4 regions of the Pseudomonas sp. AK-TSAG1-1 genome follow, and region 4 is predicted to be linked to each of the others. Evidence: predicted binding sites of a transcription regulator. Region 4 holds the regulator's gene; each other region holds the start of a gene.
What was found. The regulator FliA, encoded in region 4, starts transcription of late flagellar genes. The targets are predictions, from matches to a motif close to CTAAAGTTTNNNNNNNNNNNGCCGNTAA.
Positions count from the first base shown of each region.

Region 1: motA (flagellar motor stator protein MotA) is a predicted target of FliA. The motif match lies at 3,621-3,648, and genes of this name have one in related genera.
Region 2: AC1UK9_RS22355 (flagellar protein MotY) is a predicted target of FliA. The motif match lies at 1,701-1,728, and genes of this name have one in related genera.
Region 3: AC1UK9_RS00755 (methyl-accepting chemotaxis protein) is a predicted target of FliA. The motif match lies at 1,605-1,632, and genes of this name have one in related genera.

Region 1 covers NZ_CM165965.1:642,841-649,954, reverse strand. The annotation lists gene AC1UK9_RS02830 (TIR domain-containing protein) at 1-122, shown strand, start outside; gene AC1UK9_RS02825 (caspase family protein) at 125-1,084, shown strand; gene AC1UK9_RS02820 (toll/interleukin-1 receptor domain-containing protein) at 1,084-1,569, shown strand; gene motB (flagellar motor protein MotB) at 1,622-2,698, opposite strand; gene motA (flagellar motor stator protein MotA) at 2,702-3,553, opposite strand; gene AC1UK9_RS02805 (HDOD domain-containing protein) at 3,719-5,257, shown strand; gene rhdA (thiosulfate sulfurtransferase) at 5,300-6,115, shown strand; gene asd (archaetidylserine decarboxylase) at 6,134-6,994, shown strand; gene AC1UK9_RS02790 (molecular chaperone) at 7,063-7,114, shown strand, end outside.
Region 2 covers NZ_CM165965.1:4,946,792-4,953,905, reverse strand. The annotation lists gene rnt (ribonuclease T) at 1-591, opposite strand, end outside; gene pyrC (dihydroorotase) at 588-1,634, opposite strand; gene AC1UK9_RS22355 (flagellar protein MotY) at 1,795-2,703, shown strand; gene AC1UK9_RS22350 (argininosuccinate synthase) at 2,833-4,050, shown strand; gene AC1UK9_RS22345 (hypothetical protein) at 4,206-4,790, opposite strand; gene AC1UK9_RS22340 (response regulator transcription factor) at 5,291-5,917, shown strand; gene AC1UK9_RS22335 (PA3496 family putative envelope integrity protein) at 6,004-6,183, opposite strand; gene nth (endonuclease III) at 6,291-6,929, opposite strand; gene AC1UK9_RS22325 (Rnf-Nqr domain containing protein) at 6,926-7,114, opposite strand, start outside.
Region 3 covers NZ_CM165965.1:152,335-159,448, forward strand. The annotation lists gene AC1UK9_RS00745 (FecR domain-containing protein) at 1-935, opposite strand, end outside; gene AC1UK9_RS00750 (sigma-70 family RNA polymerase sigma factor) at 935-1,435, opposite strand; gene AC1UK9_RS00755 (methyl-accepting chemotaxis protein) at 1,765-3,645, shown strand; gene AC1UK9_RS00760 (SRPBCC family protein) at 3,792-4,259, opposite strand; gene AC1UK9_RS00765 (non-ribosomal peptide synthetase) at 4,282-7,114, opposite strand, start outside.
Region 4 covers NZ_CM165965.1:1,800,246-1,807,359, forward strand. The annotation lists gene flhA (flagellar biosynthesis protein FlhA) at 1-730, shown strand, start outside; gene flhF (flagellar biosynthesis GTPase FlhF) at 742-2,082, shown strand; gene fleN (flagellar synthesis regulator FleN) at 2,196-3,026, shown strand; gene fliA (RNA polymerase sigma factor FliA) at 3,023-3,763, shown strand; gene AC1UK9_RS08245 (chemotaxis response regulator CheY) at 3,931-4,302, shown strand; gene AC1UK9_RS08250 (protein phosphatase CheZ) at 4,321-5,109, shown strand; gene AC1UK9_RS08255 (chemotaxis protein CheA) at 5,164-7,114, shown strand, end outside.

The sequences.
Region 1 (7,114 bases), 1.2 Mb from region 4:
TCGCGATCAAGCCGTTCGGCGCCGAGCGTATTTCCGCCGTGGTGCGTGAAGCGGCGCACGCCGAATGCGCGTGGAACACCAACAGCATCATCGGTGCAATCCGTCAGCACACGGCGGTGTAACCATGCGCAAGGGACTGTTTATCGGGATTAACCATTACGACTACGTCTCACCCTTGAGCGGCTGTAACAACGACGCAATGGCCATGGCTTCGGTGCTGGAGCGTCACGCTAACGGGCGACCGAACTTCAGCAGCAAAGTGCTGACCTCAGCCGAAGAAAAACTCACGCTCAACCACATGAAACAGCAGATTCAGAGCTTGTTCTCAGGCGACTGTGACGTGGCACTGCTGTACTTCGCCGGTCACGGGCAGTTCGACACCAGCATTGACGAAGGGCTACTGATTCCCCAGGACTATCAACCCGGGGGAGACGGTATCCGCATCAGCGACGTCCTGGAATGGGCGGACAAGGCCCCGCACATCAAGAACAAAATCATCATTCTCGATTGCTGCCAGGCCGGCGCAGCAGGGGCCATGCGCAATCTGCGCGGCGGCAGCAGTGTGATCGGCGAAGGCGTGACCATTCTCACCGCCTGCAAAAAAGAACAGTACGCCCTGGAAAATCGCGGTCATGGCGTATTCACCGACCTGCTTCTGCAAGCGCTGCACGGTGGCGCTGCCAACGTACTCGGCAAGGTCACCCCCGGGAGCGTTTACTCGTTTGTCGACAATGCGCTGGGGGCCTGGGAGCAGCGTCCGGTATTCAAGACCAATGTCTCGCAGTTCGTGCCGTTACGTGAGGTCGCCCCGCTGATTGCCGAGGAAACTCTGCGCAAACTCAAGGACTGGTTCCCCGAGCCAAGTTTCGTCTTCAGACTCGACCCCAGCTACGAGCCCACCGAAGCGCTGTTCGACCCCGAGCACGGCGACATCTTCAAGCAACTGCAAATGTGCAACCGCCACAGCCTGATCGAGCCCGTGGATGCCGAACACATGTACTACGCCGCCATGAACTCCACCGGCTGCCGCCTCACCGCCCTCGGCGCCTACTACCGCGAACTCGCCCTCAAAGGACATTTCTGATGCCCGTATTCATCAGCTACCGCCACATGGATCGCGCCCACGCCATCGCCATCAACAGCCGCCTGATCCAGGCCAACATCAAAACTTACCTCGACGTACTCGACCCGGAATCGCAGACCACCGACGACATCACCGGCGTGATTACACGCAACATCACTGAATGCACGCACTTGCTGGCGGTGGTGTCGGAAAAGACTGCGTTGTCGTGGTGGGTGCCGTTTGAAATTGGCGAAGCGACGATCAGCAATCGCAGGATCTGCTCGTTCAAGACCGGGCCGACGGAGTTGCCGTTGTATCTGGATAAATGGCCAAAGTTGAGCACGACCAGTGATCTGGATTTCTTCATTGATGCCTATCGTGAGGAAGTGTCGAGCAAGCGTTCGATGACGCTGGATTCGAGCAACGAATCGTTCAGCGGCACCTATAAACGCAACGCCGAGATTTTCCATGAACAACTGAAAAACCGAATTCGGCGTGGTTTCTAACGCCAATCGACAGGCACAAAAAAGCCGACATCACTGTCGGCTTTTTTGTCGGTCACTGTTTCGGCGCAGGGGCCGGTGCAGCGGCTGGCGGAGCAGCGGGCGCGGGCGCCGCAACCCCCGGCTCGGCCGGTTTCGGCGCGGCGTCGTCGAACAGGTTGAGTCGTTCACGCAACTCATGTGCCGGCACTGGTTGCTGGTCCGCCGGCAGCGCATTCGGATCAACGGGCGTCGCCGGAGCAGCGCCGTTTTCGCCTTCGATAGCAGGCTTGGCCGGGTCGGCACCTTGTGAGCCTTCGATGGCCGCTTGCGCCTTCTTGGTCAGCACCACGATGTCGATCCGACGGTTGACCGGGTTGAACGGGTTTTCCTTGTCGAACAGCGCCGACGAGGCATAACCGACCACCCGCGCCACTTGCCCGTCCGGATAGCTGCCCGCCACCAGTGCACGCCGTGCGGCGTTGGCGCGGTTGGCCGAGAGCTCCCAGTTACCGAAATCGCCGGTGCCGGTGTACGGCTTGGCGTCGGTGTGGCCGCTGATGCTGATCTTGTTCGGCACCGCTTTGATGGTGTCGGCCATGGCCAGCAGGATGTCTTCGAAGTACGGTTTCAGACGTGCAGAGCCCGAGTCGAACATCGGCCGGTTCTCGGCGTCCATGATCTGGATGCGCAAGCCGTTCGGGGTGATCTCGAACAGGATCTGATCCTTGAACTTCTGCAGCTGCGGGTTCTCGTTGACCTTGTTCTGCAGTTCCTGCAGCAACAGTTCCAGGCGTTCCTTCTCGACCTGTTCGGCCATGCCTTCGACCTGCTCAGTGTCGACCGTGACCTTGTCCGGTTGCGGCTGCGACTTCACCTCAGGGTTGAGGGTGTTTTCCGGCGCCAGGGTCGGTGTACCGCCCAGGTCGATGATGTACGGCGTGCCGCTTTCAGAGAAGCCGACCGGATCCTTGAAGTAACCGGCGATGGCGATCTTCTGTTCCGGCGTTGCGGTGGACAGCAGCCACAACACCAGGAAGAACGCCATCATCGCCGTGGCGAAGTCGGCGAAGGCGATTTTCCACGCTCCGCCGTGATGCCCGCCGGCTATGCGCTTGACGCGCTTGATGATAATCGGCTGATTATTTTCCATGGCTTAGCGACCGCGAACGGCTTGTTCCAGCTCGGCAAAGCTTGGACGGTGGGCCGGGTACAGCACCTTGCGCCCGAACTCGACTGCCAGCGATGGCGGCATGCCGGAAGCTGACGCCACCAGGGAAGCCTTGATCGCCTCGTAGACGTTCAGTTCTTCCTTGGCATCGTGGGCCAGGGAATGCGCCAACGGGCCGAAGAAACCGTACGCCGCGAGAATACCGAAGAAGGTACCGACCAGTGCCGCACCGACGTGCAGACCGATGGATTTCTGATCGCCCTCACCCAACGACGCCATGGTCACCACGATACCCAGTACCGCCGCGACGATACCGAAACCCGGCATGGCGTCGGCAATGCCGTTCACCGCGTGGGATGGATGCTCGAGGTCTTCCTTGAGGCTGTAGAGTTCCATGTCGAACAGGCCTTCCAGCTCATGCGGAGCCATGTTGCCGGAGGACATGATGCGCAGGTAATCGCAGATGAACGCGGTCATGCGCTCGTCTTTGAGCACGGCCGGGTACTTGGCGAAGATCGGGCTCGCGGCGGCGTCTTCGATGTCGCCTTCGATGGCCATCATGCCTTCGCGGCGGCTCTTGTTGAGGATCTCGTAGATCAGGCCCAGCACTTCGAGATAGAAGGTGTGGCTGAAACGCGAACTGAACATGCTCAGGGATTTCTTGAGCACGTGCATCGTCATGTAACCGGGGTTGGCCTGCAGGAATGCACCGAGGGCCGCACCACCGATGATCATCACCTCGAAGGGCTGGATCAGGGCGGCAATTTTGCCGTGGGAGAGCACGTATCCGCCGAGCACGCTCGCGAATACGACGATGATGCCGATAATTTTAGCCATAGGTAGAAAGTACTTACTGAGTCGGGTTCAAGGTCATATTCGGAAGTTAAAAAATCTCTTCTTCTACTTATCGGCAAAACTGCGCCAGACTATAGCCAGTTCAGGCGAAAAGCCAATTTAGCCCATGCCGGGCGCGTCTACAGTCAGTGAAGATCTCGTCCAGACATGGCTAATGAAACGAACGTCCCACACGCAAAACCGACCACACTCGAAGGCTGGGTAAAGCTGCTCGATAGCGTGCGCCTGCCGGTTCCGCAAGAAGCTCACGACAAGGTTTGCCGGGCGATTCGCGATAACCGCAGCTCGCTGCGCGACATCGCCGACCTGATGCAGGACAGTCCGGCACTGGCCTTGAGCATCATTCGTGAGGCCAATCGTCACACCCACGGCACCATGGCCGCACCGGCGGAAAATCTCGAGGTGGCGATCAACCGCCTGGGCCTGGCGCGTACCGAGGAATTGCTCGCGCGCCTGCCCGTCGAGCCTCAGATGCAGATTCCCCAGGCCTTGCGCCAACTGCAAATGATCAGCCAGCACGCCACGCAACAGGCCAACGGTTTTTTCGCCAGTCGCCTGGCGCGGCTGTGGCAGGACATCCATTGGGGCAGCCTGTTGTTTCTCTCGCCGTTATGGCCGCTGGCGCTGACGTTTCCACAGTTGCTCGAAGAGTGGGAGCTGCGGGTCATCCACAAGGGCGAGTCGGCCCCGGTGGTCGAGAAGCAACTGTTTGGCGTGCGCCTGCTGAGAATCGCCGAGGCGCTGGTGCAAGTCTGGCACCTGCCGATCTGGGTGCAGCAAGGCTATAAGCTGCTGCTCAGCGAACAACGCGAACTGGTCAAAGTGCTGCGCATCGCCCGCGACAGCGAACACCCGCTGCGCCAGCAGAACCGCCTCGATGACGATCCGACCCTGCGTCGCTGGCTCAATCAGCCAGCCAACACCGTGCTGCTGGCCAACGGCCTGGCGCTCTCGGCGCAACAGGCCTGGGACAGTCCGCACAGCGAACGCTGGCAATATCTGACCAGCCTTTATCTGCAGATTTCGATGGACGAGGTGCAACAACAATTGCACCAGCAAGCTGCCAACAGTGCGCGTCAGCATGCAATGCCCGATCTGTGGCACCCGGCCGTTTCATTATTATGGCCGTGGGGCACCCATCGTTTGCCGGCCGGAATGCTGCCGGCGGCCGCACCGAGTACCGAGGATCTGGCGAATTGGCGCCGGCAATGCGCCGAACTGCTGGCCGAGCCGAGCCGCTTCACCAATGCCATGAGCCTGACCGTCGCGGCGCGCGATGCCCTGGTTGCCAGCGGTATGCGCCGGGTGATGATTCTGATGGCCGATCGCACACAGTCCAATCTGCGTGTGCACCAGACCTTCGGCCTGCCGAAAGAAGCCGCCGCGCTGAATTTTGTCGTCAGTCAGAGCAAAGTCCTGCAACGATTGCTCGCGCAGCAGGCACAAGTGCGGATCAACCCCGAAAACAACGCACAATTCTCCGCCCTGCTGCCGCCGGGCCTGCGTTCGCTGTTTCGTGGCGAACACCTGTTCCTGCGCTCGCTGGTCAATAATGGGCGAGTAATCATGATCGTCGTGGCCGATCAGGGCGGCGGGCCATTCGCCGACATCACGGTGCAGGCTTTCGGCAAAACCGCGCAGTGCATCGAAAAAGCCCTGCACAGCTTTAGCAGCCGTGGCCGATGAGGCTGCGCTACAATCCCCCCCTTTGTGCTCTGGAGACCTCACATGTCTGACTTCTCTGGCTTGCCGCTCGTCATCGAGCCGAGCGACCTGCTCCCGCGTCTCGATTCCCCTGAACTGATTCTGGTGGATCTGACCAGCCCTGCCCGTTATGCCGAAGGTCACCTTCCCGGCGCACGCTTTGTTGACCCGAAACGCACCCAGCTCGGCCAGCCGCCGGCGCCGGGACTGCTGCCGGCCAAGGCCGATCTGGAAGCCTTGTTCGGTGAACTGGGTCATCGTCAGGACGCGGTCTACGTGGTTTATGACGACGAGGGCGGCGGCTGGGCCGGGCGCTTCATCTGGCTGCTCGACGTGATCGGTCACGACCGGTACCACTACGTCGATGGTGGTCTGCCGGCGTGGCTGGAGGCTGGCATGCCGATGTCGATCCAGGTGCCGCCTGCGGCGGGCGGCCCGATAGCGCTGAGCATTCACGAAGAGCCAACCGCCACTCGCGAATACCTGCAAAGCCGTCTCGGCGCCGCCGATCTGGCGATCTGGGATGCCCGCGGGCCATTGGAGTACTCCGGCGAGAAGGTGTTGGCCGCCAAGGGTGGGCACATCCCCGGCGCGGTCAATTTCGAGTGGACCGCCGGCATGGACAAGGCCCGTCAGTTGCGCATTCGCACAGACATGCCGCAGATCCTCGAAGACCTCGGGATCACCAAGGACAAAGAAATCATTACCCACTGCCAGACCCATCACCGGTCGGGCTTCACTTATCTGGTGGCCAAGTCCCTCGGTTATCCGAGGGTCAAGGGCTACGCCGGTTCCTGGGGCGAGTGGGGCAACCACCCTGATACGCCTGTCGAGATTTAAGGTTTTTAAGGACAACTAATGAAAGAGCGTCTGTTTATCCTCAGCCAGTACCTGCTGCCTCATCATCTGCTGTCGCGCCTGGCCGGCTGCATTGCCGAGTGCCGCGTGCGCTGGTTCAAAAATGCCTTCACCCAGTGGTTCGCCAAGCGTTACCAGGTGGACATGTCGCAAGCGCTGGTCGAAGACCTGACCGCTTACGAGCACTTCAACGCCTTCTTCACCCGTGCCCTGAAAGACGGCGCGCGTCCACTGGACGAAACGCCGGGTGCGATCCTCAGCCCGGCCGACGGTGCAGTCAGCCAGCTCGGCCCGATCGAACACGGTCGTGTGTTCCAGGCCAAGGGCCACAGCTTCAGCGTGCTGGAACTGCTGGGCGGTGACGCGGCCAATGCAGCACCGTTCATGGGCGGCGACTTCGCCACCATCTACCTGTCGCCGAAGGACTACCACCGCGTGCATATGCCGCTGGCCGGCACCCTGCGCGAGATGGTCTACATCCCGGGCCGGATCTTCTCGGTCAACCAGACCACCGCCGAAAACGTTCCGGAACTGTTCGCCCGCAACGAGCGTGTGGCGTGCATTTTCGACACCGAGCGCGGCCCGATGGCGGTTGTACTGGTGGGCGCAATGATCGTTGCTTCGATCGAAACCGTGTGGGCCGGCCTGGTCACGCCGCCAAAGCGTGAACTGAAAACCTTCCGCTACGACGAAGCCGCCCGTGCGCCGATCCATCTGGAAAAAGGCGCTGAACTGGGCCGCTTCAAGCTGGGTTCGACCGCGATCGTGCTGTTCGGGCCAGATCAGGTGAAATGGGCTGAAGAACTCGCCGCCGGTTCGCCAGTGCAGATGGGCCAAGGCCTGGCATTGCCACAAGCCTGATTCGTCTTCGGTGAGAGCGGCTTCGGCCGCTCCCACCGATTGCTGTAATTGCTGCTATGGTTTTTGGCATGAGCCAGACCATCTCCCCTCCGCTGCTAAACGCCCCGACTCCAACGCAGT
Region 2 (7,114 bases), 3.1 Mb from region 4:
ACGCGCCGAGTGCGCTTCACGGCCATCGAAGTCGATGTCGGCGGCCTGACAGGCCTTGGCCAGCACCGTTTGACCGTACGCCAGGCCAGCCAGCGTCGCGGTGTCGAAGCTGGAGAACGGATGAAACGGGTTGCGCTTCATGTCCAGTCGGGCCACGGCGGCATTCAGGAAGCCAAGGTCGAAGCTGCTGTTGTGGCCGACCAGGATCGCCCGTTTGCAGCCGTTGGCTTTCAGTGCCTTGCGAATACCACGGAAGATGTCGATCAGTGCGGTTTCTTCGCTGACCGCCATGCGCAGCGGATGATCAAGCTTGATCCCGGTGAACTCCAGCGCTGCTGCTTCGATGTTGGCGCCTTCAAACGGCTCAACGCGGAAGAAATAGGTGTGGTCCGGGTAAACGAAACCCTTTTCATCCATGGCGATGGTGGTCGCGGCAATCTCCAGCAGAGCGTCGGTGGCCGAATTGAAGCCCCCGGTCTCTACGTCAACGACAACTGGCAGGTAACCGCGAAAACGCGCTGCCATTGGATGACGGGAACCGCCGCCGCCACCTTGACCGTCCAGTTCGTCGTCGAAATGGTCATCACTCACGCGTGTTCCTCCAGCAGGCGCCAGCGCAGTTTTTCACCGGCGCGCAGCGGGATAACGTTCAGCTCGCCGAATGGCAGGCTGGTCGGGGCGGTCCATTCTTCACGGACCAGGGTGATGCGATCGGTATTGGTCGGCAGGCCGTAGAAGCGCGGGCCGTTGAGGCTGGCGAACGCTTCGAGCTTGTCCAGCGCGTTACGCTGTTCGAAGGCTTCGGCGTACATCTCGATAGCGGCGTAGGCGGTGTAGCAGCCGGCGCAACCGCAGGCGGCTTCCTTGGCGTGCTGGGCATGCGGCGCCGAGTCGGTGCCGAGGAAGAACTTCGCGCTGCCGCTGGTGGCGGCGTCGAGCAGGGCTTCCTGATGCGTATTACGCTTGAGGATCGGCAGGCAATAAAAGTGCGGCCGAATCCCGCCCACCAGCATGTGGTTGCGGTTGTACAGCAGGTGGTGCGCGGTGATGGTCGCGCCAACGTTGGCCGAAGCCTCGTTGACGAACTGCACGGCGTCGCCGGTAGTGATGTGTTCGAACACCACTTTGAGCGTTGGGAAACGCTCGACCACACGGCGCATGTGTTCATCGATGAAAATCTTTTCGCGATCGAAAACGTCGACATCGCCACGGGTGACTTCACCGTGGATCAGCAGCGGCATGCCGACTTCGGCCATGGCTTCCAGCGCCGGGAAGATCTTGTCGATGCTGGTCACCCCGGAATCGGAGTTGGTGGTGGCGCCGGCCGGGTACAGTTTGGCGGCGTGCACGAAACCGCTGGCCTTGGCCTCACGAATTTCTTCGGGCTGGGTGCGGTCGGTGAGGTACAGCACCATCAGCGGTTCGAAGCGACTGCCGGCCGGGCGGGCAGCGAGAATCCGCTGGCGATAGCCGTCGGCTTCGGCGGCATTGCGCACCGGTGGTACCAGGTTGGGCATGATGATGGCGCGGCCAAAGGTGCGCGCAACATCGGCAACGGTATTGGTCAACACGGCACCATCGCGAAGATGAATGTGCCAGTCGTCGGGACGCAGCAGGGTCAGGCGGTCGGACATGAGGGGATTCCAGGCGGGTCAAACTGAGGGGAATGCTACCGGAAAAGACTCTTGCAGGCACTCGCTATCAAGTTTTGCGGGAACCTTCCGATATCCCGTAGGTATGCCGTAAACATAGTGTGAATCGGTCTTTGTGTTACAGAAGCCAATGGAGCCTCCCGTGCGCCAGCGATATTTAGCCTTGCTCAGTGTGTTTGCCAGCCTTCCCGCGATGGCGCTCACCTACCAGACTCGTCTGGAGAACATTGAGTGGACGGTCGAGGGCGACAAGTTCGAGTGCCGCCTGACCCAGCCGATCACCGATTTCGGCTCGGGCCAGTTCGTGCGCAAGGCCGGTGAGCAGGCGATTTTTCGCCTGAATGCCTACAACGCCATGCTCGGCGGCGGTTCGGCGACCTTGCTCGCGGCCGCCGCGCCATGGCAGCCGGGGCGCAACGACATCTATCTGGGCAGTGTCAGGATCGGCACCGGCAACGTGCTGTTCAACAGTTCGCAATCTCAGGCCGGTGGCTTGATCAGCGGCTTGCTCGACGGTCGTAGCCCGGTGGTGCGCCGTGCTTCCGGCGATGGCCGGGTGTCTGAAGTACGCCTGCTGCCTGTCAAGTTCAGCAAGGCTTTCAACGACTACCAGATGTGTGTGGCGAAATTGCTGCCGCAGAATTTCGATCAGGTCAAACAGTCGCAGATCGGCTTCCCCGGCGAAGGCACCGACCTGGATGCCGATGCCAAGGCCAGGCTGCAAGTGATGCTCGAGTACATGAAGGCCGATCCGACGGTCAATCACATCGAACTCGACGGCCACTCCGACAACAGCGGCAACCGTCTGACCAACCGTGAACTGTCTCGCCGTCGCGCGCTGGCGGTGGTCGATTTCTTCAAGGCCAACGGCATCGCCGAATCGCAGATCACCGTGCGTTTCCACGGCGAGCAATACCCGCTGGTTCCGAACACCAACGCAGCCAACCGGGCGAAGAATCGCCGGGTCAGCGTGAAGCTCGCGCGGGTGGCGCCGACCGCCGCTCCAGCGCCGCAAGCCAGCACGCCAGGCAATACTGCGGCAACTTCCTGACCTGCCGGTCATCGTCGCGCTCTCGACAGATTCTGTCGCTTTGTCGTCTTAAGCTGTCGCGCCTCTGTAAATTATCGCATTTGAGCGGTAGACTCCTCGGCTTTCCGTAGAACCCCGTGGAGTGATGGCATGGCGGACGTAAACAAGGTCGTTCTGGCGTATTCCGGCGGCCTGGACACTTCGGTGATCCTCAAGTGGCTGCAGGATACTTATAACTGTGAAGTGGTGACCTTCACCGCTGACCTGGGTCAGGGCGAAGAGGTCGAGCCGGCTCGCGCCAAGGCTCAGGCCATGGGTGTCAAAGAAATCTACATCGATGACCTGCGCGAAGAGTTCGTGCGCGATTTCGTGTTCCCGATGTTCCGCGCCAACACCGTTTACGAAGGCGAGTACCTGCTGGGTACTTCCATCGCACGTCCGCTGATCGCCAAACGCCTGATCGAAATCGCCAACGAAACCGGTGCTGACGCCATTTCCCATGGTGCTACCGGCAAGGGCAACGACCAGGTGCGTTTCGAACTGGGCGCCTACGCGCTCAAGCCAGGCGTGAAAGTGATTGCTCCATGGCGTGAGTGGGACCTGCTGTCCCGCGAGAAGCTGATGGACTACGCCGAGAAGCACGCGATCCCGATCGAGCGTCATGGCAAGAAAAAATCCCCGTACTCGATGGATGCCAACTTGTTGCACATCTCCTATGAAGGCGGCGTGCTGGAAGACACCTGGACCGAGCACGAAGAAGACATGTGGCGCTGGACCGTCTCGCCAGAGAACGCTCCTGACAAGCCGCAGTATCTGGAACTGACTTACCGTAACGGCGACATCGTTGCGCTGGACGGCGTTGAAATGACCCCGGCCACCGTACTGGCGACGCTGAACCAGATCGGTGGTGCTCACGGTATCGGTCGTCTCGACATCGTTGAAAACCGTTATGTGGGCATGAAGTCCCGTGGCTGCTACGAAACCCCGGGCGGCACCATCATGCTGCGCGCGCACCGCGCCATCGAATCGATCACCCTGGACCGCGAAGTCGCTCACCTCAAAGACGAGTTGATGCCCAAGTACGCCAGCCTGATCTACACCGGCTACTGGTGGAGCCCGGAGCGTCTGATGCTGCAACAGATGATCGACGCTTCGCAGGTCAACGTGAACGGTGTGGTTCGCCTGAAGCTGTACAAGGGCAATGTGATCGTGACCGGCCGCAAGTCCGACGATTCGCTGTTCGATGCCAACATCGCGACCTTCGAAGAAGACGGCGGTGCTTACAACCAGGCCGACGCGGCGGGCTTTATCAAGCTCAACGCGCTGCGCATGCGCATTGCTGCCAACAAGGGCCGCAAGTTGTTCTAAGCCTCGCAGGCCTGTAGGGAAATGGCGGCTGGTCCCAGTGACACAGCCGCCATTTTTTTGTTCTGTACTTGCCTGACCTTCTTCCACTCGCGCTTGTGGCTACGTTCAATCCCGCCATTTTCTTGATTGTCCACATCTGTCCTCGACCCGGGGCATCACACCTCCCCCAGAATCGCAGTGCTCAGCGTATTCACGTTGTGAGCAATAATGGTTACTCCGCCTGTGCCTTTCTTCGATTGTTTGAGGAGGCTGAGCGTGATTTGCCTGAACAGAATGTCAGATGCAGGATCGGTCAGAAGTAACACTGCCTCGGCCGATTGTTTGTCGGGACGCGGAAAGTGTTCGGCCATATTTCTGAACGCCTGTGCGCTGCTCAGCGGGCGAATGTCTATGGTACGCAACGTGCCGATCCGCTTGGGCAGTCGAATGCTGTGCTCAATCCATGGCGGGTCTGGCGAATACGCTCTGCTCCTGATGCTCTTCAACTCGTCGGCGATCTTCAAGAAACTGTCGTCCTTGTTGAAGTCCGAAGGCGCATACAGTGAACGGTAGTTGAAGTTGAGAGTCACGAAAAACAGCAGTAGCAGGTAAAACGGAAAGCTGATTAGAAACCAGACATAGATTTCCCGTTCATTACTGCCAAGAAAGGGCAGGGAAATGGCCGCCGATGATTCGGAAATAAATGCAAATATCACAATTACAGTCATGGGATTGGTGATTTTCTTTTTGATTTTTATCATGGTGTTTGCTCATTAGTGTATTTTCCATTGTGGTTGTTGAATGGGTTGTGGGGAGTTTAAAGTTCTACGGATGGCGGTCTTTTTTATATTAAAAAAAGTCAGTTGGGTAGAAGTGTCTTGTTTCAGGTGTTTATTGTGAGGCGCGCGGTTCGTTGTTTTATTGTCTACCCAGTCGGGTGTTGTCTGGCGCTACGCTGATTCATCCATGAGGCCTCGCATCGACAATGCAATTTCCGGCGTCTTTCGATGATTAGCTGGCCCGAATGAATTGTGCAGGCAGGGCTGTCAGATCGTAGTATTTTTCACATCTAAATACCGCTCTGAGAAATACCAACGCCATGCCGATAACTCTGGTGTTGGTTTTTTTGTAGGAATAGTCTTTATTTGTTGTAGGGAATGTCTTTGGCGGGGCGTGTAATGGAACTCTCTTGTGCCATGTCGCAAGTGACTGGGCTATTGTGCCGGTTCTAAAAATTCGAACAGCGAAACTGGACTTGCCCATGAATAAAGTGTTGATCGTGGATGATCACCCCGTCATTCGTCTTGCTGTGCGTATGCTGATGGAACGTCATGGCTACGAAGTTATTGCAGAAACAGATAATGGTGTGGATGCGTTACAACTCGCACGCGACCAGATGCCGGATATTGTCATTCTGGATATTGGAATACCGAAACTTGATGGGCTGGAAGTTATTGCGCGCCTGAACTCGACGGCGATGCCATTGAAAGTTCTGGTGCTGACTTCACAGGCGCCGGGGCATTTTTCGATGCGCTGCATGCAGTCGGGGGCGGCGGGATATGTCTGTAAACAACAGGATCTGACAGAGTTGCTCAGTGCGATCAAAGCCGTTCTGTCCGGTTACAGCTACTTTCCAAACCAGGCCCTGCATACCGTGCGTACCAGTCTGGGGAATGCCAGTGAGTCCGATATGGTGGATCGTCTTTCGGGGCGCGAAATGATGGTCTTGCAACAATTGGCGCGTGGCAAGACCAACAAGGAAATTGCCGATGGCATGTTTCTCAGCAACAAGACAGTCAGTACCTACAAGACCCGTCTGTTATTGAAGCTCAATGCCCGGTCGCTGGTGGACCTGATCGAGCTGGCACAGCGCAACGGGCTTGTCTGATGGTCCGGACTGCCGAAGGATCATGGGACGCCGGTGACAGGTTCTTCAGACAGTAAAAAGCCTCCGGTTCGGGAGGCTTTCAAGTGTCAGAGATCAAAATCGTAATCGGCCAATTGCTTTTGCAGTCGGCGCTCCTCAAGCAGGTTATCGATGGTGCGGCGTTTGCTCAGGTTGGTCTTGGCGACTTCGACCACCGGTTCGGCGTCGTCGGTTTCCGCAGCGGTGAAATCCTCATCTACATCCAGTTGTTCTTTGCTGTCAGTCATAAGGTGAACTCCAGGCTAAGACTGCCTTTGGCGCTCCTTATATCGATATTCCTGCTGCGGGTAAAAAAGATTTTTTCAATCGACGAATCAATAATTCCAATAGCCACTCAATCGTCCGAGGTTTTGTGTTTGTACTCACACAAATCTTCGATCCGACAGCTGCCACAGCGCGGCTTGCGGGCAAGGCACACGTAGCGACCGTGCAGAATCAACCAGTGGTGAGAATCCAGCAGGTAGTCTTTAGGTACAAACTTCATCAACTTCTTTTCCACCTCGACCACATTTTTACCCGGGGCGATGCCGGTGCGGTTGCTCACGCGAAAAATGTGCGTGTCGACCGCCATGGTCAACTGGCGGAACGCGGTATTGAGCACCACGTTGGCGGTCTTGCGGCCCACGCCGGGCAGGGCCTCCAGCTCTTCACGGGTTTGCGGGACCTCACCATTGTGCAATTCGACCAGCATGCGGCAGGTCTCGATCACGTTCTTGGCTTTGCTGTTGTAGAGGCCGATGGTCTTGATGTATTCGGACAGTCCTTCGACGCCCAAGGAGTGAATCGCTGCGGGGGTATTGGCAACCGGGAACAGTTTGGCTGTGGCTTTGTTGACGCCGACGTCTGTCGACTGCGCCGATAGAATCACCGCAATCAGCAATTCGAAGGGCGAGGAGTAGGCAAGTTCGGTTTTCGGCTCGGGATTGTCTTCATGCAGTCGACGAAAAATCTCAAGGCGTTTTGCGGCATTCATGGGTGATGTGTTTCCTTGGAGAGAGCGTTCGAGCGAGTCCATGCCTGGCGGGCAGCCAGCAGCAGTCCCAGCAGTATGAGAGCGCCGGGGACCAGTGTGACCAGGTGCAACCCTTCGTTGAACAGGATCAGACCTTGCCAGTGTTCTGACAGACCACCACCGAGATGGCCCTGACCGAACAGCTC
Region 3 (7,114 bases), 1.6 Mb from region 4:
GGCAGGATGGCCAGCAGCTTGTCGGTGTCCTCCAGGCGAAACACGCCGGACAGGCGCAAATCCGCCACGGCCGACGCACACGTCACGAAGCCCGGCCGATAACGTGCGACCTCGTTGAGAAAATCGCCCAGGCGCATATTGCGAGTCACGATCAATCCGTCGACCCACGCACCCGCGTCCATATCCGGTGGCGGCGCCAGGCGTACCCGGTGGTGATCGATCAGGTAAGTCTGGCCGGCGAGCGCCTCAACCGAGGTGCCACCGCTGTGGATGGCCACGCGCCCGGTGGTGACGCTCAGCCGCGTGCAATCGCTTTCCTGGCGGAGGATGAAGCGGGCATCAGTCGGTTCATAGGTACCGTGACGACTTTGTACGCGAAGCGTTCGGTTGAAGGCCGCGCCTTGATCGTTGCCGCCGCAAGTGACGATGATTTCGCCGCGAGTGAGTTTGATCAGCCGTTGCTGCGCGGTGTAATCCAGATCCACCGCGCTCGCGGTATTGAGCTCGATCCGCGTGCCGTCCGGCAACTGGAAGCCGCGGCGTTCGCCGGTCGCCGTGGCGTAGTCGGCGCTCCATTGCTGCCAGGCCGAGGTGTCCTTGGCTACCCAGGCGGCGGAGCCTGTCAGCAAGGCGCCGGACAACAGTTTCAAAGCCTGTCGCCGTCCGAGCCCCTGTGCACTGTTTTCCAGTGTATTGAATGCCACCTGAGTGCCAGGCACTGCGCGCAGGTTATGGCTCAACTCGGCCTGCAGCGACTGCACGCGCTGCCAGGCCAGTTCATGTTCATGATGTTCGGCGCGCCACGCTTCGCACTGGCTACTCAGGCGAGCATTGCCATGATTGTTGCGCAGCCGTAGCAGCCAGTGAATGGCTTGTTTGACCACCTGTTGCGGCGGTTCGGCGCGGCGCCCTGCCGAGAGGTTATCCACAGGCATCAGCTTGCGTACCGCAACACGTAGCAGTGATACAACGCATCGGCGACGTAACGTTCCACCGAGCGTAGCGACAAGCCCATTTGTTCGGCGATCTGCTTGTGGGTCAAACCTTCGCACTGCGCCAGCAGAAACGCCTGACGCACCTTCGGACGCAAGCCTTCAAGCATGCGCGCGATGCTTTCGAGCAATTCGATCACCAGGGCGCGGGCCTCGGCGCTCGGGATTTGCGCTTCGGGCAAATGGGCGATGGATTCGAGATAGGCACGTTCGATTTCTTCACGGCGCCAATGGTCGATCACCAGACCACGGGCGATGGTGCGCAAAAAAGCGCGCGGGGCCTTGAGCTCCAGGCGTTCGGTGCGTTGCAACAGGCGCACGAAAGTATCCTGCGCCAGATCCGCCGCATCCGCGGCATTGCCCAGCCGCGTCCGCAGCCACGCGTTGAGCCAGCCGTGATGACTACTGTAAAGCGCCTGCACTGCAAACTCAGGTGAGGACATGAACGCGACAGCCCGAACGTCACAAATGATAATTAGTCGCATTTTTATCAAGGGCTGTGAATTTTGCAACCTCCTCTCGCATAACGTTCTTCAAAAACCTGACAGCGAGCGCTCTGGGACGCCGTTCGGCGGGAATCTGCCAGAAATGCCGTGCATTTCCCACACAGCCCTAAGATTTCTGCAAATGGTGCCGACAGACTGGTGAGACATGCGTGCACCAAAGTAGAGCGGCCATCAGAACGCTGCCTGCCAGCTATTGGACATTTGGAGCTACATGGAATGTTGCATCCCGGAACGCATCCCCACTTTTGCATAAGAAGTCCCATGAAATGAATCTCAAGTTCAGCCATAAAATCCTGTTGGCCGCCTCGGGCGTCGTGGTCCTGGCTTTCGCTTTGTTCACCCTCTACAACGACTATCTGCAGCGAAACACCATTCGCCAGAACCTCCAGTCCTCCGTGCAGCAGGCCGGTGATCTGACCGCCAGCAGCGTGCAGAACTGGATGAGCGGGCGGATCCTGGTACTGGAAAACCTCGCGCAGAACGTTGCTCACCAGGGCAAGGACGCCGACTTCCCGGGGCTGGTCGATCAACCGGCCTTCACCTCGAACTTCCAGTTCACCTACGTCGGCCAGGCCAACGGTGTGTTCACCCAGCGCCCGGACGCGAAGATGCCGGACGGTTACGACCCACGTCAGCGCCCTTGGTACAAGCAAGCCGTTGCCGCCGATAAAACCATGCTGACTCCGCCGTACATGGCCGCAGTCGGTGGTCTGGTGGTGACCATCGCCATGCCGGTGAAAAAGAATGGTGAGCTGCTCGGTGTGGTCGGTGGTGACCTGAGCCTAGAAACCCTGGTGAAGATCATCAACTCGGTGGACTTCGGTGGCTTGGGTCATGCGTTCCTGGTCAGCGGCGACGGTCAGGTGATCGTCAGCCCGGACAAGGATCAGGTGATGAAGAACCTGAAGGACATCTACCCGAACTCCAGCGTGCGCATCGAGAAGGGCAACCAGAACGTGGTGCTCAACGGTCAGGAACGCATCCTGTCGTTCACCCCGGTCAGCGATTTGCCGAATGCCGAGTGGTACATCGGTCTGTCGATCGATCGCGACAAGGCCTACGCGGCGCTCAGCCAATTCCGTACCTCGGCGCTGATCGCCATGTTCGTGGCGGTCGCCGCCATCGCGCTGCTGCTGAGCCTGCTGATCAACGTCCTGATGCGTCCGCTGACCACCATGGGCCGTGCGATGCAGGACATCGCCCAGGGCGAAGGCGACCTGACCCGTCGCCTGGTCGTGGAAGGCAAGGATGAGTTCGCCGAACTGGGCAGCTCGTTCAACCAGTTCGTCGAGCGGATTCACGCGTCGATTTCCGAAGTGTCGTCGGCCACCCGTCACGTACATGATTTGTCGCAACGGGTGATGGCATCGTCCAACGCCTCGATCGTTGGCTCCGACGAGCAAAGTGCACGCACCAACAGCGTGGCTGCAGCGATCAATCAGTTGGGCGCCGCCACCCAGGAAATCGCCCGCAACGCCGCCGATGCTTCGCAACACGCCAGCGGCGCGAGCGAGCAGGCCGATGACGGCCGTCAGGTAGTTGAGCAAACCATCCAGGCGATGACCGAGCTGTCGCAGAAGATCAGCCTGTCGTGCACCCAGATCGAAACCCTGAATGCCAGCACTGACAACATCGGCCACATCCTCGACGTGATCAAAGGCATTTCGCAGCAGACCAATCTGCTGGCCCTCAACGCGGCCATTGAAGCGGCGCGTGCCGGGGAAGCCGGACGTGGTTTTGCGGTGGTGGCGGACGAAGTGCGCAACCTCGCCCATCGCACCCAGGAGTCGGCCGAAGAGATCCACAAGATGATCACCTCCTTGCAGGTCGGTTCGCGCGAAGCCGTGACCACCATGAACGCCAGTCAGGCGTCCAGCGAAGAGAGCGTTGAAGTGGCGAACCAGGCCGGCCTGCGACTGGTCAGCGTGACCCAGCGCATCGGCGAGATCGACGGCATGAACCAGTCGGTGGCTGCCGCGACCGAAGAGCAGACCGCCGTGGTGGAAACCCTCAACGTCGACGTCAACCAGATCAACCTGTTGAACCAGCAGAGCGTCGCCAACCTCAACGAGACGTTGAAGGATTGTGATGCGCTGTCGCAGCAGGCCAACCGGTTGAAGCAGTTGGTGGACAGCTTCAAGATCTGATCGTCGGATTGAAGACCGCGTTAGCGTTCTTCGCGAGCAAGCCCGCTCCCACAGGTTGACCGTGTTTCCCTTGAAGGAATGCGATCAAAATGTGGGAGCGGGCTTGCTCGCGAAGGCGGCGGTTCATTCACTAAAGAACTGAAGCCTTACACAAACAGCTTCAGCACATTCCCCATCGCATCATCGGCAAACCCCTGCACGAAATCCTTGAACCCCGGCAGTGCTTCTTCTCCACCTGAAGCCGGCTCGGCAATGATCGTCCAGGTCGCCCGCGACTTACCCGTCCCCAGCGATTCCACATTCATCGCCGCCCACAGATTGGCAACCCCTAACGTGTTGTAGATCGTGGTCCAGGTCATGGCCCGTGCCTGTTCATCGCGGGAGTTGAGCTGTTCAACCACCACGTTGCCGTCCTTGAAGAATTTCTTGCGCAGCGAAGACACGCCTTCGCCGGTCATCTCGATGTGTGACAGCGCCGGAATAAAGCGCTCGAAACCGCCAAAATTGCCGACCACCGCCCAGACCTGCGCCGCGTCCGCCGGCACCTCCACCGAAGACATAACGTGGCAGCCGTGCGGGTTTTTGATCAGGGTGTCAGGTTGCAGATTGCTCATGGTGTTGCTCCTTTTGATTGAACTAGATGAAGTTGATCTGTTTCAGGTAATCGCAGCCGCGACGCAGCAGTGCCGCGGATTTTTCCGGGTATTGCGCACCCATTTGCTGCACGCCGGCCTCGGCGTTGGCATGACCGATCAGGGAGATGTCGCCGATGTCCTCCTCGAAGCCGTTGAGGTAGAAACCGAGCACGCCGAACAGCGCGTTGTCAGCATCGACCCGGCCCAGTTGCTGCTGCCAGTCGGCCACGCTGACCAGTGCGAATTCGCTGCCGGTTTCGCGGAACGAGGCGACGTAGGCATCCCAACTCAGCGGCTCGGGGTTGTGCAGGTTGAACACCGCACGCCCGGTCGAGTAACGGCTGGCGTGGAAGGCGATGAAGCGGGCGAGAAAGTCCACCGGCATCAGGTCGAAATTCAGCGCAAAGGCGGGCACCTGACCGAGCTGGATCGACCCTTTGAGCATCAGCATCAAACGGTTCTTGTGCGGTTGGCAGACGCCGCTCAGGCTGTTGAAACTGATGTTGCCGGGGCGATACAGGTTGACCCACACCCCGCGCTCGCGGGCCCGTTCAAGGATGCGCTCGCCGACCCATTTCGACAGGTTGTAGCCGTTGCGGATGTAGATCGGCGGGGTCGCTGCAGCGGGCAATTCGAGTACGCGGCCTTCACCATCGACCGTGCTTGAAGCCGACAGCGTCGAGACGAAGTTGAAGACCTTTTTGCTGCGCCCTTCGCACAGGCGTAACAGCTCGAAGATCGGCTCGACGTTATCCGCTGCCAGCGACTCGTAATCGAGTACGTGATTGACGTTGGCAGCGTTGTGCACCAGTGCGCCGAACTCACGATCCAGGCGCTGATAATCGTCGTCGGCCAAGCCCAGTTGCGGGCGAGTGATGTCTGCCGAATAGATTCGCACCCGACTCAAGTCCAGATGCTCGAGACGGTTCTCGCGCAACGCCTGGGCAAAACGCTGCGCCGCCGTTTGCCCGCCACCGTCACGCACCAGACACGCCACTTCGCTGGCGCCCCAGCCGAGCAGCGCTTCGACGATGTGCACACCGACAAAGCTGTTGGCGCCGGTGACGATCACCTTGTGCACATCGCCCAGGCGGCTGATTGGCAGCGGTTCGATGTCCAGTGGGCGCTCGGCGTCGGCCATGGCCTGGGCGCTGAGCACCGCGCTGTCATCGGTACCGCGCACCAGCGTCGCGAGCTTGATGATGGTCGGTTGTTCGATGAAGCGGTTGATCGAGATGCTGCGCCCGAACTCCTCACGCAAACGCAGCAACATGCGCGACAGCAGAATCGAGTGACCACCGAGGTTGAAGAAGCTTTCGTCGGTGGAAATATCGCTGCCGGGCAGCTCCAGCAGCTCCGCCCAGATCTCCAGCAACAGTGCTTCGTCGGCATTCGCCGGCAGGCACTTCGGGCCGCTGTCCTGCACGCTCACCGGCAGCTCCAGCAAGGCCTTGCGATCGACCTTGCCGTTGCTGGCGAACGGCATGTGCGGCAGCTCGGTCCACGCCACTGGTTGCATATAGTCCGGCAGAAACTGCTGGGCATGGGCCTTCAGTGCCTCGCGGGCAGCGTCTGATTGCGGCTGGGCGAGGAACGCCAGAATCCGCCGCTGACTGTCGATCACCACCGCCACCTGACGGTACAACTGGCTCTCGCGCAGGCAGCGCTCGATCTCTTCCGGCTCAACCCGGAAACCACGGATCTTCACCTGATTGTCGCGCCGTCCGCACAGCTCGATACCGTGCGCGCCCCACTTGGCCATGTCGCCGCTGCGGTAGGCCCGCAATGTCTGGCCGTGCGGCAGTTGCAGGGTCAGGTAGCGCTCGGCGGTTTGCTGCGGATTGTTCAGATAGCCGAGGCAGACGCCGGGGCCGACGATGAACAATTCGCCGACGGTGTGTTCCGGCACCGGCTGCAGATCGTCGTCGAGAATCAGCACCTGACTGTTGGCAATCGGCGCGCCGAGGGTGCGGTTGCTGTCACCCGGCTTGAGTGGCCGGGCGGTGATCAGCACCGTGGCCTCGGTGGGGCCGTAGAGATTGTGCAGCTTGCCCTGACGGGTCAGTTGCTCGATGACAAAAGGCTCGCAGACGTCGCCGCCGGTCATCACTTCCACCCCTTGCAGTTGCTCCAGGGGCAGAATGCTCAGCAGCGCCGGCGGCAGGAACGCGTGGGTCAGTTGCCGACGGCGGATCAACGCCACCAGCTGCAGTGGATCGCGGCGTTGAGTGTCGTCGGGCACCACCAGTTCGGCGCCTTTGAGCAGCGTCGGAAAGATATCGATCAGCGAAGAATCGAAACTCAGCGACGAGAACTGCAAGACCCGACTTTCAGCGCGCAACTGCACGTAATCGGCGTACCACGCCGTGAAATGCGCGAGGTTCGCCTGGCTCAGCAGCACGCCCTTCGGATGGCCGGTGGTGCCAGAGGTGTAAAGCGCCATGCAAGGGGCGTCGAGTGGCGGGCGCTGGCGCATCAGCGGTTGGCTGAGATCCGCGTCCGCGCTGTCGATACGACTGACATCCAGCCCCGGCATCGACTCACCGAGCGGATGCTCACCGTCATGCAGCAACAACACCGCGCCGGCGTTGTGCAGGATGTATTGCTGGCGCTGCAATGGATGGCTCGGCTCCAGCGGCAGATACACCGCGCCACTGCCGAGCACGGCCAGAATCGAGGCGAACAGCGCCGGGCTTTTCGGCTGGCAAATGCCGACGACCCACGGCTGAGGATGTTGCTCGAGCAACGACTGCAGACGTTGCTGGATCGCACGGCTGTGCGCGTGCAACTGGCGATAGCTGAGCGACTGCTCGGCCAAGTGCAGCGCCGGTCGC
Region 4 (7,114 bases):
TTTTGGCCTGGAGGCGGTGTGGATCGAAGTCAGTCAGCGCGCCCAGGCGCAATCGCTCGGTTACACCGTGGTCGATGCCAGTACCGTGGTCGCGACCCACTTGAACCAGATTCTGTACAAGCACTCCAGTGAACTGATCGGCCACGAAGAAGTGCAGCAACTCATGCAATTGCTGGCCAAAAGCTCGCCGAAACTGGCTGAAGAGTTGGTGCCGGGCGTGGTTTCACTGTCGCAGTTGCTCAAAGTGCTGCAGGCGCTGCTGGCCGAACACGTGCCGGTGCGCGACATCCGCAGCATCGCCGAGGCCATCGCCAACAACGCCGCCAAGAGTCAAGATACCGCCGCCTTGGTGGCCGCAGTCCGCGTCGGCGTATCCCGCGCCATCGTCCAAAGCATTGTAGGCACTGACTCCGAGCTGCCTGTGATCACCCTGGAACCAAGGTTGGAACAAATATTGCTCAATAGTCTGCAGAAGGCAGGACAAGGCTCGGAAGAGGGCGTTCTGCTGGAGCCAAGCATGGCCGAGAAGCTGCAGCGTTCGCTCATCGAAGCGGCGCAGCGCCAGGAAATGCAAGGTCAACCGGTGATCCTGTTGGTAGCAGGCCCGATACGCGCGATGCTTTCGCGTTTCGGCCGCCTCGCCGTCCCGGGGCTGCACGTGCTGGCCTACCAGGAAATTCCGGACAACAAGCAAGTGACCATCGTTGCGACAGTAGGGCCCAACGGCTGAGGTAGTGGTTTATGCAAGTTAAGCGTTTTTTCGCCGCCGATATGCGTCAGGCCATGAAGCTGGTTCGTGATGAGCTGGGCGCTGATGCCGCCATCATTGGCAACCGCCGCATTGCCGGCGGCGTCGAGCTGACGGCGGCGCTGGATTACAAATTGTCGGCGCTGGCGCCACGGGTTCCGAACATGGAACTTGAGGACGAGCTGCGCAAGACCCAGTCGCGCATCGTTACCGCCCAGGCCGAGCTGAGCCTGCGTGGCGAAGCCGACGGCAACATCAATCGCCAGTTGTTCGCCGGGCTGCCGTTGACGGCCGGTCTGCCGCTGACCGCTGCCGAGCCGTTGAGCGAACCGACTTACGCCGCCCCGGCGCGCCCGGCCCCGGCGCCTGCGCAGTCCTCCGGCGGGATTGACCCGCGTGCACTGGATTCGATGCGTTTTGAATTGAACAGCCTGCGCGAGCTGATGGAAGTGCAGCTCGGCACCCTGGCCTGGAATCAACTGCAAGGCAGCCGTCCGGCGCAAGCCAACCTGTATCGCCGTCTGCAACGTATCGGTCTGTCCGGCCCGTTGTCGCGCGACCTGCTGGCAATGATCACCGACATCGAAGAGCCTCGTCAGGCCTGGCGCATGCTGCTCGCACATCTGGCGCGGATGATTGCCGTACCGGAAGTCGAGCCGCTGGAAGAGGGTGGGGTGATTGCCATGGTCGGCCCGGCCGGCATGGGCAAGACCACCACCCTGGCCAAGCTCGCCGCGCGCTACGTGCTCAAGTACGGCGCGCAGAATGTCGCGCTGGTCAGCATGGACAGCTTCCGCATCGGCGCTCAGGAACAACTCAAGACCCTGGGCCGGATTCTCAACGTGCCGGTGACGCACGTTGATCCGGGCCAGTCGCTGGTTCAAGCGCTGGATCCACTGCTGCGCAAGCGCGTGGTGCTGATCGATACCGCCGGCCTGCAGGCCAGCGATCCGGCCCTGCGCATGCAGCTCGAAAGCCTGGCCGGTCGCGGCATCCGTTCAAAAAATTATCTGGTCCTGGCAACCACCAGCCAGAAACAGGTTCTAACCGCCGCTTATCACAGTTACAAGCGTTGCGGGCTTGCCGGGTGCATCCTGACTAAACTGGATGAGACAGCAAGCCTGGGCGAAGTGTTGAGCCTGGCAATCAGTCATGAACTGCCGGTCGCGTACCTGACCGATGGCCCACGGATTCCGGATGATCTGCATCTGCCGCGCCGCCATCAACTGGTCAGCCGCGCCGTCAGCGTGCAAATGCAGGAAGAACCCAGCGAAGAAGCCATGGCTGACATGTTCGCTGATATCTACCACAGCCCGACCAAGCAGGTTGGCTGAGGTAATGAACCGTTTTTGTACCTACATCGATGGTCTGCCATGCATTGTTCCGGTTGAGAACGCGCAGCCAGTAATGTGGCCTCCGTCTATGCAAGACAAGGTAAAGAAATAACATGGGCAGCATGCATCCCGTACAGGTGATCGCGGTGACCGGCGGCAAAGGTGGCGTCGGCAAGACTAACGTGTCAGTGAACTTGTCTCTGGCGTTGGCAGAGCTTGGCCGTCGGGTCATGCTGCTGGACGCCGACCTGGGGCTGGCGAACGTCGACGTTCTGCTGGGACTGACTCCCAAACGTACCCTGGCCGACGTGATCGAAGGTCGCTGCGAGCTGCGCGACGTGCTGTTGCAAGGTCCCGGCGGGATCCGCATCGTGCCGGCCGCCTCCGGCACCCAGAGCATGGTTCACCTGAGTCCGGCGCAACATGCCGGTCTGATTCAGGCCTTCAGCGACATCGGCGACAACCTCGATGTGCTGGTGATCGACACCGCTGCAGGCATTGGTGACTCGGTAGTCAGCTTTGTCCGCGCAGCCCAGGAAGTGTTGCTGGTGGTCTGCGACGAGCCGACTTCGATCACCGATGCCTACGCGTTGATCAAACTGCTCAATCGCGACTACGGCATGAACCGCTTCCGCGTCCTCGCCAACATGGCGCAGAGCCCGCAGGAAGGGCGCAACCTGTTCGCCAAGTTGACCAAGGTCACGGATCGCTTCCTCGATGTCGCCTTACAATACGTCGGCGCGGTGCCGTACGACGAAAGCGTGCGCAAGGCAGTGCAGAAGCAGCGAGCGGTCTATGAAGCCTTTCCGCGTTCCAAGTGCGCGCTGGCGTTCAAGGCGATCGCGCAGAAGGTCGATACCTGGCCGCTGCCTGCCAACCCGCGCGGTCACCTTGAGTTTTTCGTCGAGCGCCTCGTGCAGCAAACGGCAGGGCCTGTGTTATGACCGCCAGCGGTATGAATTACTACAAGAAGTCGGCACGTGACGCGCAGTACGAGTTGATCGAGCGTTACGCGCCACTGGTCAAGCGCATTGCCTATCACCTGCTGGCGCGCTTGCCGGCGAGTGTGCAGGTCGAAGATCTGATTCAGGCCGGGATGATCGGCCTGCTCGAAGTCTCGACCAAATATGACGCCAGCAAGGGCGCCAGTTTCGAAACGTACGCGGGCATTCGAATCCGCGGTGCGATGCTCGATGAAGTGCGCAAAGGTGATTGGGCGCCACGCTCGGTTCACCGCAACACCCGTATGGTCAGTGACGCAATTCGGGCAATTGAAGCTAAAACCGGCCGTGATGCTAAAGATCACGAGGTTGCGGCCGAACTCCAATTGAGTCTCGACGATTACTACGGGATTTTGAATGACACGCTGGGCAGCCGGCTGTTCAGTTTCGACGACCTGTTGCAGGACGGCGAACACGAAGGGCTGCACGAGGATGGCGCCAGTGCTCATCTTGAGCCGTCACGCGATCTGGAAGATGAACGCTTCCAGGCCGCGCTGGCGGACGCGATTGCCAATTTGCCGGAGCGTGAGCGACTGGTGTTGGCGCTGTACTACGACGAAGAGCTGAACCTCAAGGAGATCGGTGAAGTCCTTGGCGTCAGTGAATCGCGGGTCAGCCAGTTACACAGCCAGTGCGCGGCCCGCTTGCGGGGGCGTTTGGGGGAGTGGCGAGCGCGCTGAAGGCAGTGTGGGGACACTGCGAACGAGGCTGGTGCGGTGATGAACGGCACCGGTCTTGCTCTGTTGTGCTCCAGACAGTCATCGAGTGCTTTGCCGGATTGATTGAAATGGCGCGTCCAGGTGCTGGGCGCGTTTAAGACTGCTTGGAGGTCGAATTGGACAAGAACATGAAAATCCTCATCGTTGATGACTTCTCAACGATGCGGCGGATCATCAAGAACCTGCTGCGTGATCTGGGGTTCACCAACACCGTCGAGGCCGACGATGGCACGACTGCCATTCCGGTGCTCAACAGCGGAAGCATCGACTTTCTGGTAACGGACTGGAACATGCCGGGCATGACCGGTATCGACCTGCTGCGCCACGTGCGTGCCGATGAAAAACTCAAGCACCTGCCCGTGCTGATGGTGACTGCAGAAGCCAAGCGCGAGCAGATCATCGAGGCCGCTCAGGCCGGTGTGAACGGCTACGTGGTCAAACCTTTCACGGCTCAGGCGCTGAAAGAAAAAATCGAGAAGATTTTCGAACGCATCGGCTGATGAACGCGCGGGGGAGCTATGGAGCATAACGAATCTTCACAGGGCGATTTCGAATCGACCCTGAAAAAACACGCGGTCGAACTGGTCGAGAGCCTTGAAAAAGGCAGGTTCGGCGACGCTGTGCAACTGATCCATGAGCTCAATCAGACCCGTGACCGCGGCCTGTATCAGGAAGTGGGCAAGCTCACACGCGAACTGCACAGTGCGATCGTCAACTTCCAGATCGATCCGCACATGCCGCAGGCCGAGGAAGTGTCGCAAATCACCGACGCCACCGAACGCCTGGGCTATGTGGTCAAGCTGACCGAAGCCGCGGCCAACCGCACCATGGATCTGGTGGAAAGCGCCACCCCGGTCGTCAATGGCCTGGCTGAGGAAGCCCAGGCCCTGAGCACCGACTGGGGCCGTTTCATGCGCCGTGAGGTCGGGGCCGAAGAGTTCCGCGAGCTGGCGCGCCGGGTCGACGGTTTTCTGTCGCGCAGCAGCACGGGCAACCGTGCGGTGTCGAGCAACCTTAACGACATCCTGCTGGCTCAGGATTACCAGGACCTTACCGGTCAGGTGATCAAGCGCGTGACCCAACTGGTCACCGAAGTCGAAAGCAATTTGCTCAAACTCGTCCTCATGGCCAGTCAGGTGGACCGCTTTGCGGGCATCGAACACGACCGCGCCGCGATGCTTGCAGAAAAAGATCCACAAAAACATCTCTCGCAGGGTGAAGGTCCGCAGATTCATGCCGATAAACGAGAAGACGTTGTGTCCGGTCAGGACGATGTGGACGATTTGTTATCCAGCCTTGGATTCTAGAGTTTTGGAATTTTAGGTTTTTTGGGTTTTTAGACCTGTAGGAGCACCCCATTAATGAGCTTCGGCGCCGATGAAGAGATCCTTCAGGATTTCCTGGTTGAGGCCGGCGAGATTCTTGAGCAACTGTCCGAACAACTGGTCGAGCTGGAAAGCCGTCCGGATGACGCAGATCTGCTCAACGCAATTTTTCGCGGTTTCCACACTGTAAAAGGGGGCGCCGGCTTCCTTCAGCTCAACGAGCTGGTGGAGTGCTGTCACATCGCCGAAAACGTGTTCGACATCCTGCGCAAGGGTGAGCGTCGCGTTGATGCAGAACTGATGGACGTTGTCCTCGAAGCACTGGACGCGGTGAACAGCATGTTCAGCGAAGTCCGTGAACGTGCACCGATCACGGCGGCCACCCCGGAACTGCTGGCCGCGCTGGCACGTCTGGCCGAGCCGCAATCGGCCGACGAAGCTCCGGCTTCGCCGGTGGCCGAGATGATCGAAGAGCTGGTCGTCGAAGGCGATTCGAGCGATTCGGGCGACATCACCGATAACGAATTTGAACAGCTGCTGGATTCGCTGAACGCCGTCAAGGCTGAAGCCGAAGCCCCGGCCGCTGCTGCACCTGCGCAAACTGCCAATGAGGCAGCCAGCGATGAAATCACTGACGCTGAATTCGAGTCGTTGCTCGATCAGTTGCACGGCAAAGGCCAGTTCGCGGCGGACGCCGTTGCACCGACGGCGGCTGCTCCTGCGGCTCCGGCTGCGGGCGACAGCTCCGACATCACCGACGACGAATTCGAAGCGCTACTCGACCAGTTGCACGGCAAGGGCAACTTTGCCGTTGAAGCACTCGAGTCGGCGATCGCCTCGGCACCGGCTGCACCTGCCGCTCCGGTGGCCGCTGCGGCCGGTAGCGACTTGATCAGCGATCACGAGTTCGAATCGCTGCTCGACGAGTTGCACGGCAAAGGCAAGTTCACCGACGTCGGCGCTGCCGCTACAGGCACCGCTGCTGCCGTTTCGACGCCAGCTGCCAAGGCACCGGCCGCTCCGGCTGCTGCGCCGAAGGCTGCGCCCAAGCCTGAGCCGAAAGCCGAAGCTGCAAAACCGGCTGCCGCTGCCGCCCCGGCTCCGGCCCGCGCCGCCGCTGCACCGCCAGCGGAAAAACCGGCGAGCGAAGCCGAGACCACCGTGCGGGTCGACACCGCGCGTCTCGACGAAATCATGAACATGGTTGGCGAGCTGGTACTGGTGCGTAACCGTCTGGTGCGCCTGGGTCTCAACAGCGGCGACGAAGCCATGTCCAAGGCCGTGTCGAACCTCGATGTGGTCACAGCTGACCTGCAGACCGCGGTGATGAAGACCCGGATGCAGCCGATCAAGAAGGTCTTCGGGCGCTTCCCGCGTCTGGTTCGCGACCTCGCGCGTCAGCTCAAGAAAGAGATCAATCTGGAACTGGTGGGTGAAGAAACCGACCTCGACAAAAACCTTGTCGAGGCGCTGGCCGACCCGCTGGTCCACTTGGTGCGCAACGCTGTCGACCACGGCATCGAGTCACCGGAAGAACGTGAAGCCTCGGGCAAGGCCCGTGGCGGTCGTGTTGTTCTGGCCGCCGAGCAGGAAGGCGACCACATTCTGTTGTCGATCTCCGACGACGGCAAAGGCATGGACCCGAACGTCCTGCGTTCGATCGCGGTAAAACGCGGTGTGATGGACAAGGATGCGGCCGATCGCCTGAGCGACACCGAGTGCTACAACCTGATTTTTGCCCCGGGCTTCTCGACCAAGACCGAGATCTCCGACGTGTCCGGCCGCGGTGTCGGCATGGACGTGGTGAAGACCAAGATTTCCCAGCTCAACGGTTCGATCAACATCTACTCGACCAAGGGCCAGGGCTCGAAGATCGTCATCAAGGTGCCGCTGACGCTTGCGATCATGCCGACCCTGATGGTGATGCTCGGCAATCAGGCGTTTGCGTTCCCGTTGGTCAACGTCAACGAAATCTTCCACCTCGACC